DNA from 2 places in the Variovorax sp. GW531-E2 genome. Region 2 is predicted to be linked to the other one. Evidence: riboswitches for the same ligand, from Rfam matches in the RefSeq annotation. Region 2 holds a riboswitch; the other holds the start of a gene.
The links. A riboswitch is a leader RNA that binds a small molecule or an ion and turns the genes downstream of it on or off. The one in region 2 is predicted to bind glycine.
Positions count from the first base shown of each region.

Region 1: it holds a riboswitch for glycine, as region 2 does, so the genes downstream of both, gcvT (glycine cleavage system aminomethyltransferase GcvT) here and AC07XP_RS25050 (D-amino acid dehydrogenase) in region 2, are expected to answer to the same signal.

Region 1 is NZ_JBWKXQ010000003.1:41,603-47,966, forward strand. It holds gene gcvP (aminomethyl-transferring glycine dehydrogenase) at 1-1,769, opposite strand, end outside; gene gcvH (glycine cleavage system protein GcvH) at 1,828-2,199, opposite strand; gene gcvT (glycine cleavage system aminomethyltransferase GcvT) at 2,271-3,446, opposite strand; glycine riboswitch at 3,494-3,598, opposite strand; glycine riboswitch at 3,611-3,701, opposite strand; gene AC07XP_RS03075 (hypothetical protein) at 3,733-4,269, opposite strand; gene AC07XP_RS03080 (L,D-transpeptidase Cds6 family protein) at 4,366-4,857, opposite strand; gene AC07XP_RS03085 (MFS transporter) at 5,101-6,291, opposite strand.
Region 2 is NZ_JBWKXQ010000055.1:39,407-45,770, reverse strand. It holds partial or broken gene AC07XP_RS25065 (PhaM family polyhydroxyalkanoate granule multifunctional regulatory protein) at 1-401, shown strand, start outside; gene AC07XP_RS25060 (FIST signal transduction protein) at 451-1,731, shown strand; gene AC07XP_RS25055 (RtcB family protein) at 1,946-3,361, shown strand; gene AC07XP_RS25050 (D-amino acid dehydrogenase) at 3,381-4,688, opposite strand; glycine riboswitch at 4,780-4,886, opposite strand; glycine riboswitch at 4,931-5,021, opposite strand; gene rfbB (dTDP-glucose 4,6-dehydratase) at 5,140-6,219, shown strand; gene rfbD (dTDP-4-dehydrorhamnose reductase) at 6,216-6,364, shown strand, end outside.

The DNA.
Region 1 (6,364 bases), on a different contig from region 2:
TTGATGGCCAACAGGCCCGCGTACTCGCCCTGCGAGCCCGCGTTGGGCTGCAGGCTGATGCCCGCATAGCCGGTGGCCTCGCACAGCCAGGCGCGCAGCTGCGCGTCGAGCTGGGCGTAGCCCTGCAGCTGGTCGGCGGGCGCGAAGGGGTGGATGTTGGCGAACTCGGGCCAGGTGATGGGGATCATCTCGCTGGTCGCGTTGAGCTTCATGGTGCAGCTGCCCAGCGGGATCATGCTGCGGTCGAGCGCGAGGTCCTTGTCCGACAGGCTGCGGATGTAGCGCAGCATCGCCGTTTCGCTCTTGTGGGTGTTGAACACCGGGTGCGTGAGGAAGGCGCTGGTGCGGCGCAGGTCTTCGGGAATCAGCGGCGTGGTGTTGGCGGCCAGCTCGTCGAAGCGCGGCATCGCGGTGCCGGCGGGCACGAACAGGGCCCACAGGGTTTCGATGTCGGCGCGCGTCGTGGTTTCATCGAGCGAGATGCCCAGGTGCTGCTGCAGGCGCTGGCGCAGGTTGACGCCGCCGGCCTGTGCGCGCTCGATGATCGCGGCCGTGTCGTCGCCGGTGCGGATCGTCAGCGAATCGAAGGCGGTGGTGTTCACCGGCTCGCGGCCCATCTGCGACAGGCCCTTGGCGAGGATGGCGGTGAGCACGGCCACGCGCTGTGCGATGCGCGTCAGGCCGTCGGGGCCGTGGTACACGGCGTACATGCTGGCGACCACGGCCGGCAGCACCTGCGCGGTGCAGATGTTCGAGGTGGCCTTCTCGCGGCGGATGTGCTGCTCGCGCGTCTGCAGCGCAAGGCGGTAGGCGGGCTGGCCGTGCGTATCGACGCTCACGCCGACGAGGCGGCCGGGCAGCGAGCGCTTGAACGAATCGCGGCAGGCCAGGTAGGCGGCGTGCGGGCCGCCGTTGCACAGCGGCATGCCGAAGCGCTGCGTGGTGCCGCAGACGATGTCGGCGTCGAACTCGCCGGGGGCGACCAGCAGCGTCAGCGCCAGCAGGTCGGCCGCGACGATGAAGGCGGCGTCGCACTGGTGCGCGTGGCCCGCGAGCGGGCGCAGATCGTGCACGTGGCCGGTGGTGGCGGGGTACTGCGCGAGCACGCCGAAGAACTCGCCGCTCACCATCAGGTGCGGCAGTGTTTCCGACACGGTGCTCACCTTCACCTCGATGCCCAGCGGCGCGGCGCGCGTCTTGATGACTTCGATGGTCTGCGGGTGGCAGTCGCCCGACACGAGGAAGACGTTGCTCTTGCTCTTCACGCTGCGCTTGGCGAGCGTCATGGCCTCGGCGGCGGCCGTGGCCTCGTCGAGCATCGAGGCGTTGGCGATGGCCATGCCCGTGAGGTCGCACACCATCGTCTGGAAGTTGAGCAGGGCTTCCATGCGGCCCTGCGAGATCTCGGCCTGGTAGGGCGTGTAGGCGGTGTACCAGGCGGGGTTCTCCAGGATGTTGCGCAGGATCACGCCCGGCGTGTGGGTGCCGTAGTAGCCCTGGCCGATGAAGCTCTTGAACACCTTGTTCTTCGACGCCAGCGTCTTCAGCTCGGCCAGCGCGTCGGCCTCGGTGACCGGCGCGGGCAGGCGCATCGGCCGGGCGCGGCGGATGGCCGCGGGCACGATGCCGTCGATGAGCTCCGCGCGCGTTTCGGAACCGATCACCGGCAGCATGCGCGCCTCGTCCGCCGCATCGATGCCGATGTGGCGGGCGAGGAATTCTTCGGCGTTCTCTAGTTCTTGCAAAGAGGGAAGGGCGGGAATCGGCATGGCGGTGAAGGCTCGGGGGAGAAGGAACGAAGGTGCGAGGAAGCTGCTGTTCAGCGGATCAGGATTCGGCGGCGAACTTGTCGTAGCTGGCGGCGTCGAGCAGGGCGTCGAGCTGCGCGGGCTCGCTCAGCTTGACCTTGAAGAACCAGCCGGCGGCCAGCGGGTCGCTGTTGGCCAGCGACGGGTCGGCGCGCAGCGCTTCGTTGACTTCGGTGATCTCGCCCGACACGGGCATGAACACATCGGCGGCGGCCTTCACCGACTCGACCACACCGGCGACCTCGCCTTGCGCGAAGGTCTTGCCCACTTCAGGCAGGTCGACGAACACCACGTCGCCCAGCGCGTCCTGCGCATGCACGGTGATGCCGACGGTGGCGGCGCCGCCTTCGGCCGCCACCCATTCGTGGTCCTTGGTGTATTTGATGCTCATGAAAAAACTCCTCGTGGAAAAAATGGAATCGGGGTGCAGAGCCTAGCCGGGTCTGCGGTGTTCAGTGTCGGTCAGCCGCGGTAGTAGCGCGTCGGCACGAAAGGCATCGTCGAGACCTCCATCGGCACCGGCTTGCCGCGCACGATGGCCTGCACGCGCGTGCCGGGCTCGGCGAAGGCGGCGGCCACGTAGCCCATGGCCACGCAGCGGTCGGCCGTGGGGCCGAGCAGGCCGCTGGTGACGGCGCCGATGTCGTGGCCTTCGAGCGACTGCAGCAGCGTGCCGTCGCGCACCGGAATGCGTTCGAGTGCCACGAGGCCGACGCGCTTGCGCGTGAGCGTCTTGTGGTCGGTGTGGCCGGCCGCGCCCGAGGCGACGGCGGCGAGCTGGGCCAGCACCTTGGCCGCGCCCGGAAAACCGCCTTCGCGCGCACCGCCCGCGCGGCGCACCTTCTGGATCGCCCAGTTGAGCGAGGCTTCGACCGGGGTGGTGGTGGTGTCGATGTCGTTGCCGTACAGGCACAGGCCGGCTTCGAGCCGCAGCGAGTTGCGCGCGCCCAGGCCGACGGGCTTCACCTCGGGCTGCGCGAGCAGCAGGCGGGCGAGGGCGTCGGCGTCTTTTGCGGCCACCGAGATCTCGAAGCCGTCTTCGCCGGTGTAGCCGCTGCGGGTGACGAAGGCGGCGATGCCGCCGATCTGCACCGCGCCGCCGGTCATGAACACGAAGCGCTCGATGCCGGGCGACAGGCGTGCCAGCGTGGCGGCGGCCTGAGGGCCTTGCAGTGCGAGCAGGGCGTGGTCGGGCAGGGGCTGCACCTGGCAGCGTGCGCCGATCCTGGCCTGGATGTGGGCGATGTCGGCCACCTTGCAGGCGCCGTTCACGATCACGAAGAGCGAGCCATTGCCTTCGTTGAAGAACATCAGGTCGTCGAGGATGCCGCCCTCGTCGTTCAGCAGCAGGCCGTAGCGCTGCTTGCCGGCGGGCAGGTCGATCACGTCGACGGGCATCAGGGTTTCGAACGCGGCGGCGGCATCGGGGCCGACCAGGCGCAGCTGGCCCATGTGCGAGATGTCGAACAGGCCGGCCGCATCGCGTGTGTGCTTGTGCTCGGCCATGAGGCCGGCGGGGTACTGCACGGGCATGGAATAGCCGGCGAAGGGCACCATGCGGGCGCCGAGCTCCACGTGGAGGTCGTACAGCGGGGTCTTGAGAAGTTGAGTATCCGAAGAAGCGGAAGAAGCGGCCACGGGGCACTCCAAAGGGGCAGTCGAAATCCATGGCTGCAACGCCACGGGCCACCCCTGCTGTCCGCTTTACCTGAGAGATTCGCCCCACGATCGGGGTTTGCTCCTTCGGTGGGCCGCGTGCAATGCCACGGCCTCTCTCCAGCAAGGAAACGCCGGTGGTTGCCGGCGTCTTGTCAGTCCTTTTGCCTGAGCGTTCGGGGAACCCCTGCGCCTTCGGCGGCCCCGTCGCGCGGGGCTCTCTCCTGACCCGGCGAGTGTAGTGGATCGCGGGGCCGGGGCTGGCGGCTCAGTGCACGGTTTCTGCCGGCGGCAGCAGCTTGTCGATGCGCTCGCGCAGCGAGTCGGCGCGCTCGGGGCCGGCGGCTTTCTCGATCTCGGAGAGCATCAGCGCGGCGATGGTCAGCATGGCCTCGCGGTCGCGGGCCTCGCGCAGGGCGTCGCGCATCTGGTTGGCGAAGCGCGGGTCGCGGCGCACGAACATGCGCTCGCAGATGTCGAACAGGAACATGCGCGTGGTGGCCAGCGAGCGCTTGCCGTCGAAGCTGTCGGCCGAGGTGGCGACCTGGATCGGCTCGGCGGCGGGGACGGGCGTGGGGGCCGGTGCAGGAGGCGGCGCGACCGGGCGCGCGACCTGCAGGTAGCCGCGCTGCATCAGCCCCTGGATCGCCTGCTCGGCCTCGACGCGGCTGGGGAACAGCGGGCTGAAGTCGGTCAGCGAGCGCCGGCCGTCGGCCATGAGCAGCAGGGCGCGCTCACGCTGGCTGAGCGTGCGCTGCCCGGCCTGGAGTTCGTCGCGTGCCTTCTCGGTCTTGGTGGGGAACATGGCGGCCACAGCTTTCGGAGGTCGAAGGCTGCAGCATCGTTGCAAGTGGTGACATCTTCGTGAACCATTTGCCTTACAGGGACAAGGCGGCGCGCGTCAGTTGCCCGCGCTCTCCTTGCGGATCAGCCAGCGCGGGCCCACGCGCTGCAGCTCGAGCGTCTTGCGGTCGGTCTCGGTGAGCGCGTCGGCGCTGTAAATCTGCCGGAACTGCGCGCTGGCCGAGGTGCCCTGGATGCTGATCACCAGCCCCTCGATGCCCACGCTGATGCGCGACTTGCCCGTGATGCGGGCGCGCCGGTCGGCCTCCCAGCGCTCGCGGGTCTGGCCGCGCGCGGGGGTGAAGTCGCTCGCGTAGGCGGCGAGGTAGCGCTCGACGTCGCGCGCGGACCAGGCGGCGGCCCAGGCGCGCACGGCGGTTTCCACTTCGGCGAGGTGGGTGACGGGATTGGTGGGATTGGCGGGGGCGGCTGCTGGTGCAACGGCTGCAACGGGCGCAACGGGTGCGGTGGCCGGCGTGGCCGCGATACCGGCGGTGGCCAGCAAGCCGGCAGCGACAAGGCTGCTGCCCTGGGCGACGATTCGGTGCATGGCGTCCTTCTCTTTCCTTCTTCTTGTCTGTCAGGCTCGACGTCGAAGCTTGCGTCGATTCTGGCAGTGAAAGAGAGCGCGTGCGGCGTTGAATCGCCCACGGATTTCGGTGGTCCGTGGTTCAGGGCGCGTGCACAGGACACCGGGTGCTTCCCTCCGCGAATATCCCCCGCCTTCGGCTCCTCCTTGATTTCGCTGCGGGAAGCACCCAGTGCCCTGTGCACCGGGTGCGCGGGGCAGAGCTCAGGCCGCGGCAGCCTCGCCCGCCATCACCTGCACCGTCCGGTTGCGCAGCCGCAAGGCCAGCACGGTCGCGACGCACAGCACGCACAACACCACCGTGAGCGTCACGCCGAGCCCGCGTGCATCCGACAGCAGGCCGAACAGCGGCGACACCAGCCCGCCGACCGAGAGCGCGAGGCCGAGCGTGATGCCGCTGGCGGTGGCCGGGTTGCGCGGCAGGTAGTCCTGCGCGAGCGTCACCTGCGCGGCGAAGGGCAGGAACATGCTCATGCCGAGCCACGCGGTGCAGGCCAGCGCCGCGCCGGGCGTGGCGGCGAGCACGAGGCCCGCCATGGCCGGCAGCGCGAGCAGGTAGCCGCAGCGGATCGTGCCCATGCGCCCGATACGGTCGCCGAGCCAGCCGCCGGCCAGCGTGCCCACGGCCCCTGCGGCGGTGAAGGCGGTGAGCGCCGCGGCGCCCTGGAAGGTGCTGCCGTGCAGGTCGCGCGTGATGCGCAGCGAAAGCATCGACAGCACCGTGACGTACGGGATCGACCAGCCCACGATGGTCGCCACCAGCAGGCTGAAGGCGCGCCAGTCGTTGTGCGGCTTCAGCACCTGGGCGCGGGCCTGCGCGGCGCGCGCCGCCGTGGCCGCGTGCTGGGCGGCCGCGCTGCGCCGTGCATTCGCCGCGACCCACACCACGCCCATCGCCACCGCGGGAATGCCCAGCAGGTAACTGCGCGACAGGCTGCCGCCGCCGACCACCGTGGCCGCCAGCACGGGTGCGAACGAGGCGCCGATGGTGCCGCCCACCGAGAACACGCTCATCGCCTTCTGCGAGGCGCCGCCGGCCGCGCGCGCGGCCACGGTGGCGGGCGGGTGGTAGGCCGCAATGCCCAGCCCGCACAGCGCGACCGCGATCCAGGTCAGCAGGTAGCTCTGGCTCAGGCCCGCCAGCACCACCCCCAGCGCCGCCACCAGGAAGCCCACGGGCACCAGCCAGGCGCGCGGGTGGCGGTCGGCGTACAGGCCGAACAGCGGCTGTACCACGCTCGACAGCCCGGTGGCCGCCAGCATCAGGCCGCTCACGGCCGTGTAGCTGTAGCCGCGCTCCAGCACCATGAAGGGCAGCAGCGCGGGCACGAGGCCCTGGTAGAGGTCGTTGACGGCATGGGTGCCGGTGAGCAGCCCGAGTCGGCGCGTGTTCATGCGATGGCTTCTTTCCTGGATGTCCGGTTGGAGAAAAAGAGGGAGAAAAGCCATCGTAGGAAGCCAGGGGAAG
Region 2 (6,364 bases):
AGCCCGTCGAGGAAGAGGAAGAAGAGTTCGACGAGGCCGAGGAAGAAGCGGAAGAAGAGGAAACCCCGGCGCCGAAGAAGACGTCGCGCGCCAAGCCCGCAGCGTCCAACGGCGCTGCCGGCGTGGTCGACCCGATGCAATGGTGGGGCTCGCTCACCGAGCAGTTCCAGCAGATCGCGAGCACCGCGCTGCAGGACGCGGCGCAGCTCAAGGTGCCGGCCATGGCGCAGCCGCTGGCCGACGCCGTGGGGCAGGTCATCGGCAAGGCGACGGCGGCGCGCAAGCCGGCCGCCAAGACCGCCGCGAAGAAAGCTGCAGCGAAAAAAGCCGCGCCGGCACCCGCCGCGCGCAAGAAAACCACGTCCACCGCCGCGCGCAAGCGAACCTCCGGCCGGCGCTGACGTCTTACAGACACCTTTCCAGACGACGACGCACGGGTCGGTACGCACCATGAAACTGTTTCCCACCGGCCATGCCACCCACCCGCAATGGCGCATGGCCGCCGGCCTCGTGCTGGCCCAGTTGCGCGCGCAGATGGCGCTGCCCGACTACGCGTCGAACCCGACGCTCGGGCTGCTCTACATCACCGACCACTACGCGGCCGAGGCGCAGGAGATCCTCGATCACCTGAGCGCCGAACTGCCCGAGGTCACCGACTGGTCGGGCACCGTCGGCATCGGCGTGTCGGCCAACAACGCCGAGTACTTCGACGAGCCCGGCCTGAGCCTGATGCTGTGCGCGCTGCCCAGTGACCAGTACCGCGTGTTCTCCGGCGTGGCGCCGCTGGGCAGTTCCGAAATGAGCGGCTTCGAGGCGCACACCGCGCTCGTGCACGCCGACCCGGCCACGCCCGATCTGGGCGAGCTCATCGGCGAGATGGCGGGCCGCACCGACACCGGCTACCTGTTCGGCGGGCTCTCGTCCGGCCGCGGCGGGGCGCTGCAGTTCGCGGTCGGCGGCAACGGCAACATCCGCGGCCACGGCGCGGCGGGTGGCGTGTTCTCGGGCGGCTTGTCGGGCGTGGTGTTCGGCGAGGGCGTGCGGCTGGTGTCGCGCGTCACGCAGGGCTGCCAGCCGCTGCGCACCGGCGGCGCGCGCGAGCGCGAGATCACCGAGGCCGACGGCAACCTGCTGCTGTCGCTCGACGGGGAGCCGGCGCTCGACGTGCTGCTGGCCGATTTGCAGGTGTCGCTCGACCGGCCGCAGGAAGCCATCGACGCCGTGCGCAACACGCTGGTCGGCCTGGCCGACGCGGGCAGCGACGGCATCCGCCGCACCGGTGACCTGGGCGCCGACGTGCTGGTGCGCCACATCATCGGCCTGGACCCGACGCGGCGCGGCATCGCCATTGCCGACAACGCCGAGGCCGGCATGCGGCTGAGTTTCTGCCGCCGCAACGCGCAGGCGGCGCGCGCCGACCTGATGCGCATCTGCGCCGAAATTCGTGAAGAGCTCGAGCCCGAAGAACAGACGCTGGCCACGGCGCGCGCCGTGGCAGCCGGCGAGGCCGAGGCCGCGCCGCATCCCGCGCGGCGCATCGCGGGCGCGGTGTACGTGAGCTGCTCGGGGCGCGGCGGCCCGCACTTCGGTGCGCCGGGCGCCGAACTGCAGATCGTGCGGCATGCGCTGGGCGACGTGCCGCTGGTCGGCTTCTTCGCCGCCGGCGAGATCGCGCGCCACCATCTGTACGGCTACACCGGCGTGCTGACGGTGTTCACCGCGCCGGACTGACTGGCTGACTGACGGGAAAAAACGACGCGTGCGCCAGCGCACTGTGTTCGCAAGCGCTTCGCGTCGCTAGAATCCGCCCGCTTTCTTGAATCTCTGCTGCTGCAAGAAAGAGTGATCCGCGCGCCCCGAGGCACGCGGTCGATCTCTTTCGCCCCGCCATGCGATGTGACGGGGCCCGGAAACCGACACGGTTTCCCCGAATGGAATTGCAGCCATGGGCAGCCCCACCCACAGTCATTTTTCGAGACTCCAGCGCGCCTTTTCGCGCGCGAACATCGCCGTCGATTACCGCGATGGCATCTATCACCTGCGCAACGAAGCCGCGCAGGCGACCGTGCTTCTGCCGCAGAGCCTGCCGCTGGAAGAAAAAGCCGTGAACCAGCTGCTGGCCTTCGCCAGCGTGCGCTCGCCCGACGGCGCGCACGGCGTGTGCAAGGCCTGCGCGACGCCGGACTTTCATCCGGGCTCGGTCGCGCCGGTGGGCAGCGTGGTCGCGACCGATGGCGACTTCGTGATTCCCGCCGCAGTCGGCACCGACATCAACTGCGGCATGCGCCTGCTGACCACCGGCCTCACGCTGGACCAGGTGGCGCCGCACAAGACGCAGCTGCTCGCGCGGCTCACGCGCAGCCTGCTCGACAACGGGCGCGACGTGCCGGTGCACACGGCGGCGTTTCGCGCGTTGTTCGACGAAGGGCCGGCCGCGTTCCTGGACGCCGTGCGCAACGAGGGGCTCTGGGCCTCGTGCGACCGCGACCGGCTGCAGGCCGAGATCGGCGCGTGCATCGGCCTGGCGAGCTTCGGCGGGCAGTCGCGGCACGCACCGCCGGCCTACACCGGCGCGCGCCACGAGGTGTTCCGCGACCCGTGCCTGGGCACGCCGGGCAGCGGCAACCACTTCGTCGAGCTGCAGGTCGTCGACCAGGTGATGGACCGGCACGCGGCCTACCGCGCGGGGCTCAAGGCCGGCGAGGTCGTGGTGATGATCCACAGCGGCTCGCGCGACATCGGGTTCCATGTCGGCGGCCGCTGGATGGACCGCGCACGGGCCGAGTGGCCGCAGGGCCTGCGCCACCCGAAGAGCGGGCTGTACGGCCTGGCCGGGCCGCTGGCGCAGGAGTACCTCGAAGCCATGGGCGTGGCCGCGCGCTATGCCTGGGCCAACCGCGTCGTGCTGGCCGAGCTGGTGCGCAAGGACTTCGCCGAACTGCTGGGCGCCACGGCGTCGACGCTGGTGGTCGACGTGCCGCACAACGTCGTGCTGCGCGAGCACGGCATGAACATCCATCGCAAGGGCGCGACGCCGGCGCACGCGGGCGACCTGGCGCTGATTCCCGGGTCGATGGGCGATCACTCGTACCTCGCGACCGGGCTGGGGCATGAAGACTGGCTGTGGTCGTGCAGCCATGGGGCCGGCCGGCGCATGCGTCGGCAGGAAGTGCGCGCGATGCGGCCCGCACCCGGCGACGCCGATGCCAGCTGGCAATGCGTGACTTTGCGCGAAGAGCGCCGCATCGAAGAGGCGCCGCAGGCCTACAAGCCGATCGGCGCGGTGATCGAGGCGCAGGAAAGCGCGGGGCTCATCCGCTGCGCCGTGCGGCTCAAGCCCTGGGTCACGTTCAAGGCATGACCCGAGGGCGCGTGTCGTGTCAGCCCAGTGCGGGTTGCACGGCGCGCGGCGCGGGCGCCGGCATGCCGGCGAACGCGAAATCGACCTCGGGCGCCAGCCCGCTCACGATGCGCGCGATCGACTTGCCCGAGCCGCAGGCGTGCGTCCAGCCGAGCGTGCCGTGGCCCGTGTTGAGGAACAGGTTCGGCAGTTTGGTCTTGCCGATCAGCGGCACGTTGCTCGGCGTGGCCGGGCGCAGGCCGGTCCAGAACTGCGCGCGTTCGGTGTCGCCGGCGCCGGGGAAGAGCTCCTCGACGCGCCGCACGATGGCTTCGCAGCGCACGCGGTTCAGGTCGCGGTCGTAGCCGTTGAGCTCGGCCGTGCCGGCGATGCGCAGGCGGTCGCCCGACTCGGAGGTGTAGCGCGAGAACACCAGCTTGTATTCGTCGTCCGTGAGCGAGACCTGGTGCGCCTTCGACGCGTCCTTCACGGGCAGCGTCACCGAGTAGCCCTTGGCCGGGTAGATCGGCAGGCGGATGCCCAGCGGCGCCGCGTACAGCGGGCTCAGCGAACCCATCGCAAGCACGAAGGCATCGCCGCGGATGCGCTGGAAGCGGCCTTCGTTGTCGGTCGCCTCGACGTGGTCGATGCTGCCGCCCGCTTCGCGCAGCGCGGTCACCGTGTGGCTCATGAGGAACTTCACGCCGGCCGCCTCGGCCAGCTTCACGAGCTCGCGCGCGAAACGGTTGGCGTCGCCCGATTCGTCTTCGGCGGTGTAGGTGGCGCCGGCGAGTTGGGGGCGGATGTGGGCGAGGGCGGGTTCGATCTTGATGGCCTCGTCGGCCGAGATGACCAGCCGCTCACAGCCCAGGGCACGCATCTGTTCGGCGGGCGCGAGGGCGCCGTCGAATTCTTTTTGCGTCGTGTAGAAGTGCAGGATGCCTTGCGTGCGCTGGTCATAGTTCAGGCCGGTGTCTCGACGCAATTGCTGCAACATTTCCCGGCTGTATGTACCGAGACGAACGATCTGTTCGATGTTGTGGCGGGTGCGCGCGGGGGTGCATTCGCGCAAGAACTGCAGGCCCCAGAGCCATTGGCGCATGTCGGCGCGGATGCGAAAGAGCAGCGGCGCGTCTTCCTTGCCGAGCCATTGCAGCACCTTCAGCGGCGCGCTCGGATTGGCCCAGGGTTCGGCATGGCTGACCGAGATCTGGCCGCCGTTGGCGAAGCTGGTTTCGGCGGCCGGGGTGGCCTGCCGGTCGATCACGGTCACCTCGTGGCCGAGTTGCTGGAGGTAGTAGGCCGAAGTCACGCCGAGCAGGCCGGCGCCAAGAACGATCACACGCATTGCAAGTACCTTTGAGTTTGCAGCGCTTGAACGGCGGGCGTGGAGTGCTATTGAATCAATAGCGAGCAACCGGACGACCGATGTCCAAGTTGCCGCTCCCCCTGTCCTCGGTACCTGAGAGATTCACCCTGCTGCACCCGCAGCGGGTTTGCTCCTTCGGTGCGCCACATGGCGTGGCGGCTCTCCAGACGGCTGTATCGATGAGTGCAGTACTGACCCCTTGCCGAAGTTCCTGGGCGTTGCCTGGAATTTCGTCGGGCCGACCTGAGCGTTTATGGGAGTTTGCGCCTTCGGTAGGGCCTCCGTGGAGGCCCGCTCTCCTGCAATTGTTGGCGATTGTAGGCGGGCCCCGCAAGCCGGCCAAGCCCTGTACATCGGCACTTCACACCGATGGGATAATTGAATGTTGATTTTTGGTAAAGCAAACTTTTTTCTACATGCAGGGGACTCCATGATCCTGGTTACCGGCGGCGCAGGCTTCATTGGCGCCAATTTCGTACTCGACTGGATCGCGCAGGGCAACGAGCCCGTCGTGAACCTCGACAAGCTGACCTACGCGGGCAACCTCGAGACCCTGGCGTCGCTCAAGGGCAACGCGAACCATGTCTTCGTGCAAGGCGACATCGGCGACAGCGCACTGCTCGATCGCCTGCTGGCCGAGCACAAACCCCGCGCCGTCGTGAACTTTGCCGCGGAATCGCATGTGGATCGTTCGATCCACGGCCCGGAAGACTTCGTGCAGACCAATGTGCTCGGCACCTTCCGCCTGCTCGAATCGGTGCGCGGCTACTGGAACGCCCTGCCGGCCGACCAGAAGGCGGCCTTCCGCTTCCTGCATGTGTCGACCGACGAGGTCTACGGCTCGCTCTCCAAGACCGACCCGGCCTTCACCGAAGAGAACAAGTACGAGCCCAACAGCCCGTACTCGGCCAGCAAGGCCGCCAGCGACCACCTCGTGCGCGCCTGGCACCACACCTACGGCCTGCCGGTGGTCACCACCAACTGCTCGAACAACTACGGTCCGTTCCACTTCCCCGAGAAGCTGATCCCGCTGATGATCGTCAACGCGCTGGCTGGCAAGAACCTGCCCGTGTACGGCGACGGCATGCAGGTGCGCGACTGGCTCTACGTGAAGGATCACTGCAGCGCCATCCGCCGCGTGCTCGAAGCCGGCAAGCTCGGCGAGACCTACAACGTCGGCGGCTGGAACGAGAAGCCCAACATCGAGATCGTCAACACCGTGTGCGCGCTGCTCGACGAACTGAGCCCCCGCGCCGACGGCAAGCCGTACAAGGAACAGATCACCTACGTCACGGACCGCCCGGGCCACGACCGCCGCTACGCCATCGATGCACGCAAGCTCGAGCGCGAACTCGGCTGGAAGCCCGCCGAGACCTTCGACACCGGCATCCGCAAGACCGTCGAGTGGTATCTCGCGAACGGCGAGTGGGTGCGCAACGTGCAAAGCGGCGCGTACCGCGAATGGGTCGAGAAGCAATACGACGCTGCGCCTGCAAAGGCTTCCGCATGAAGTTGCTGCTGCTCGGCAAAGGTGGACAGGTCGGCTGGGAGCTGCAGCGCAGCCTCGCGCCGCTCGGCGAAGTGGTCGCCCTGGACTTCGACAGCACCGACTTCCACGCCGACTTCAGCCGCCCCGAGCAGCTGGCCGCCACGGT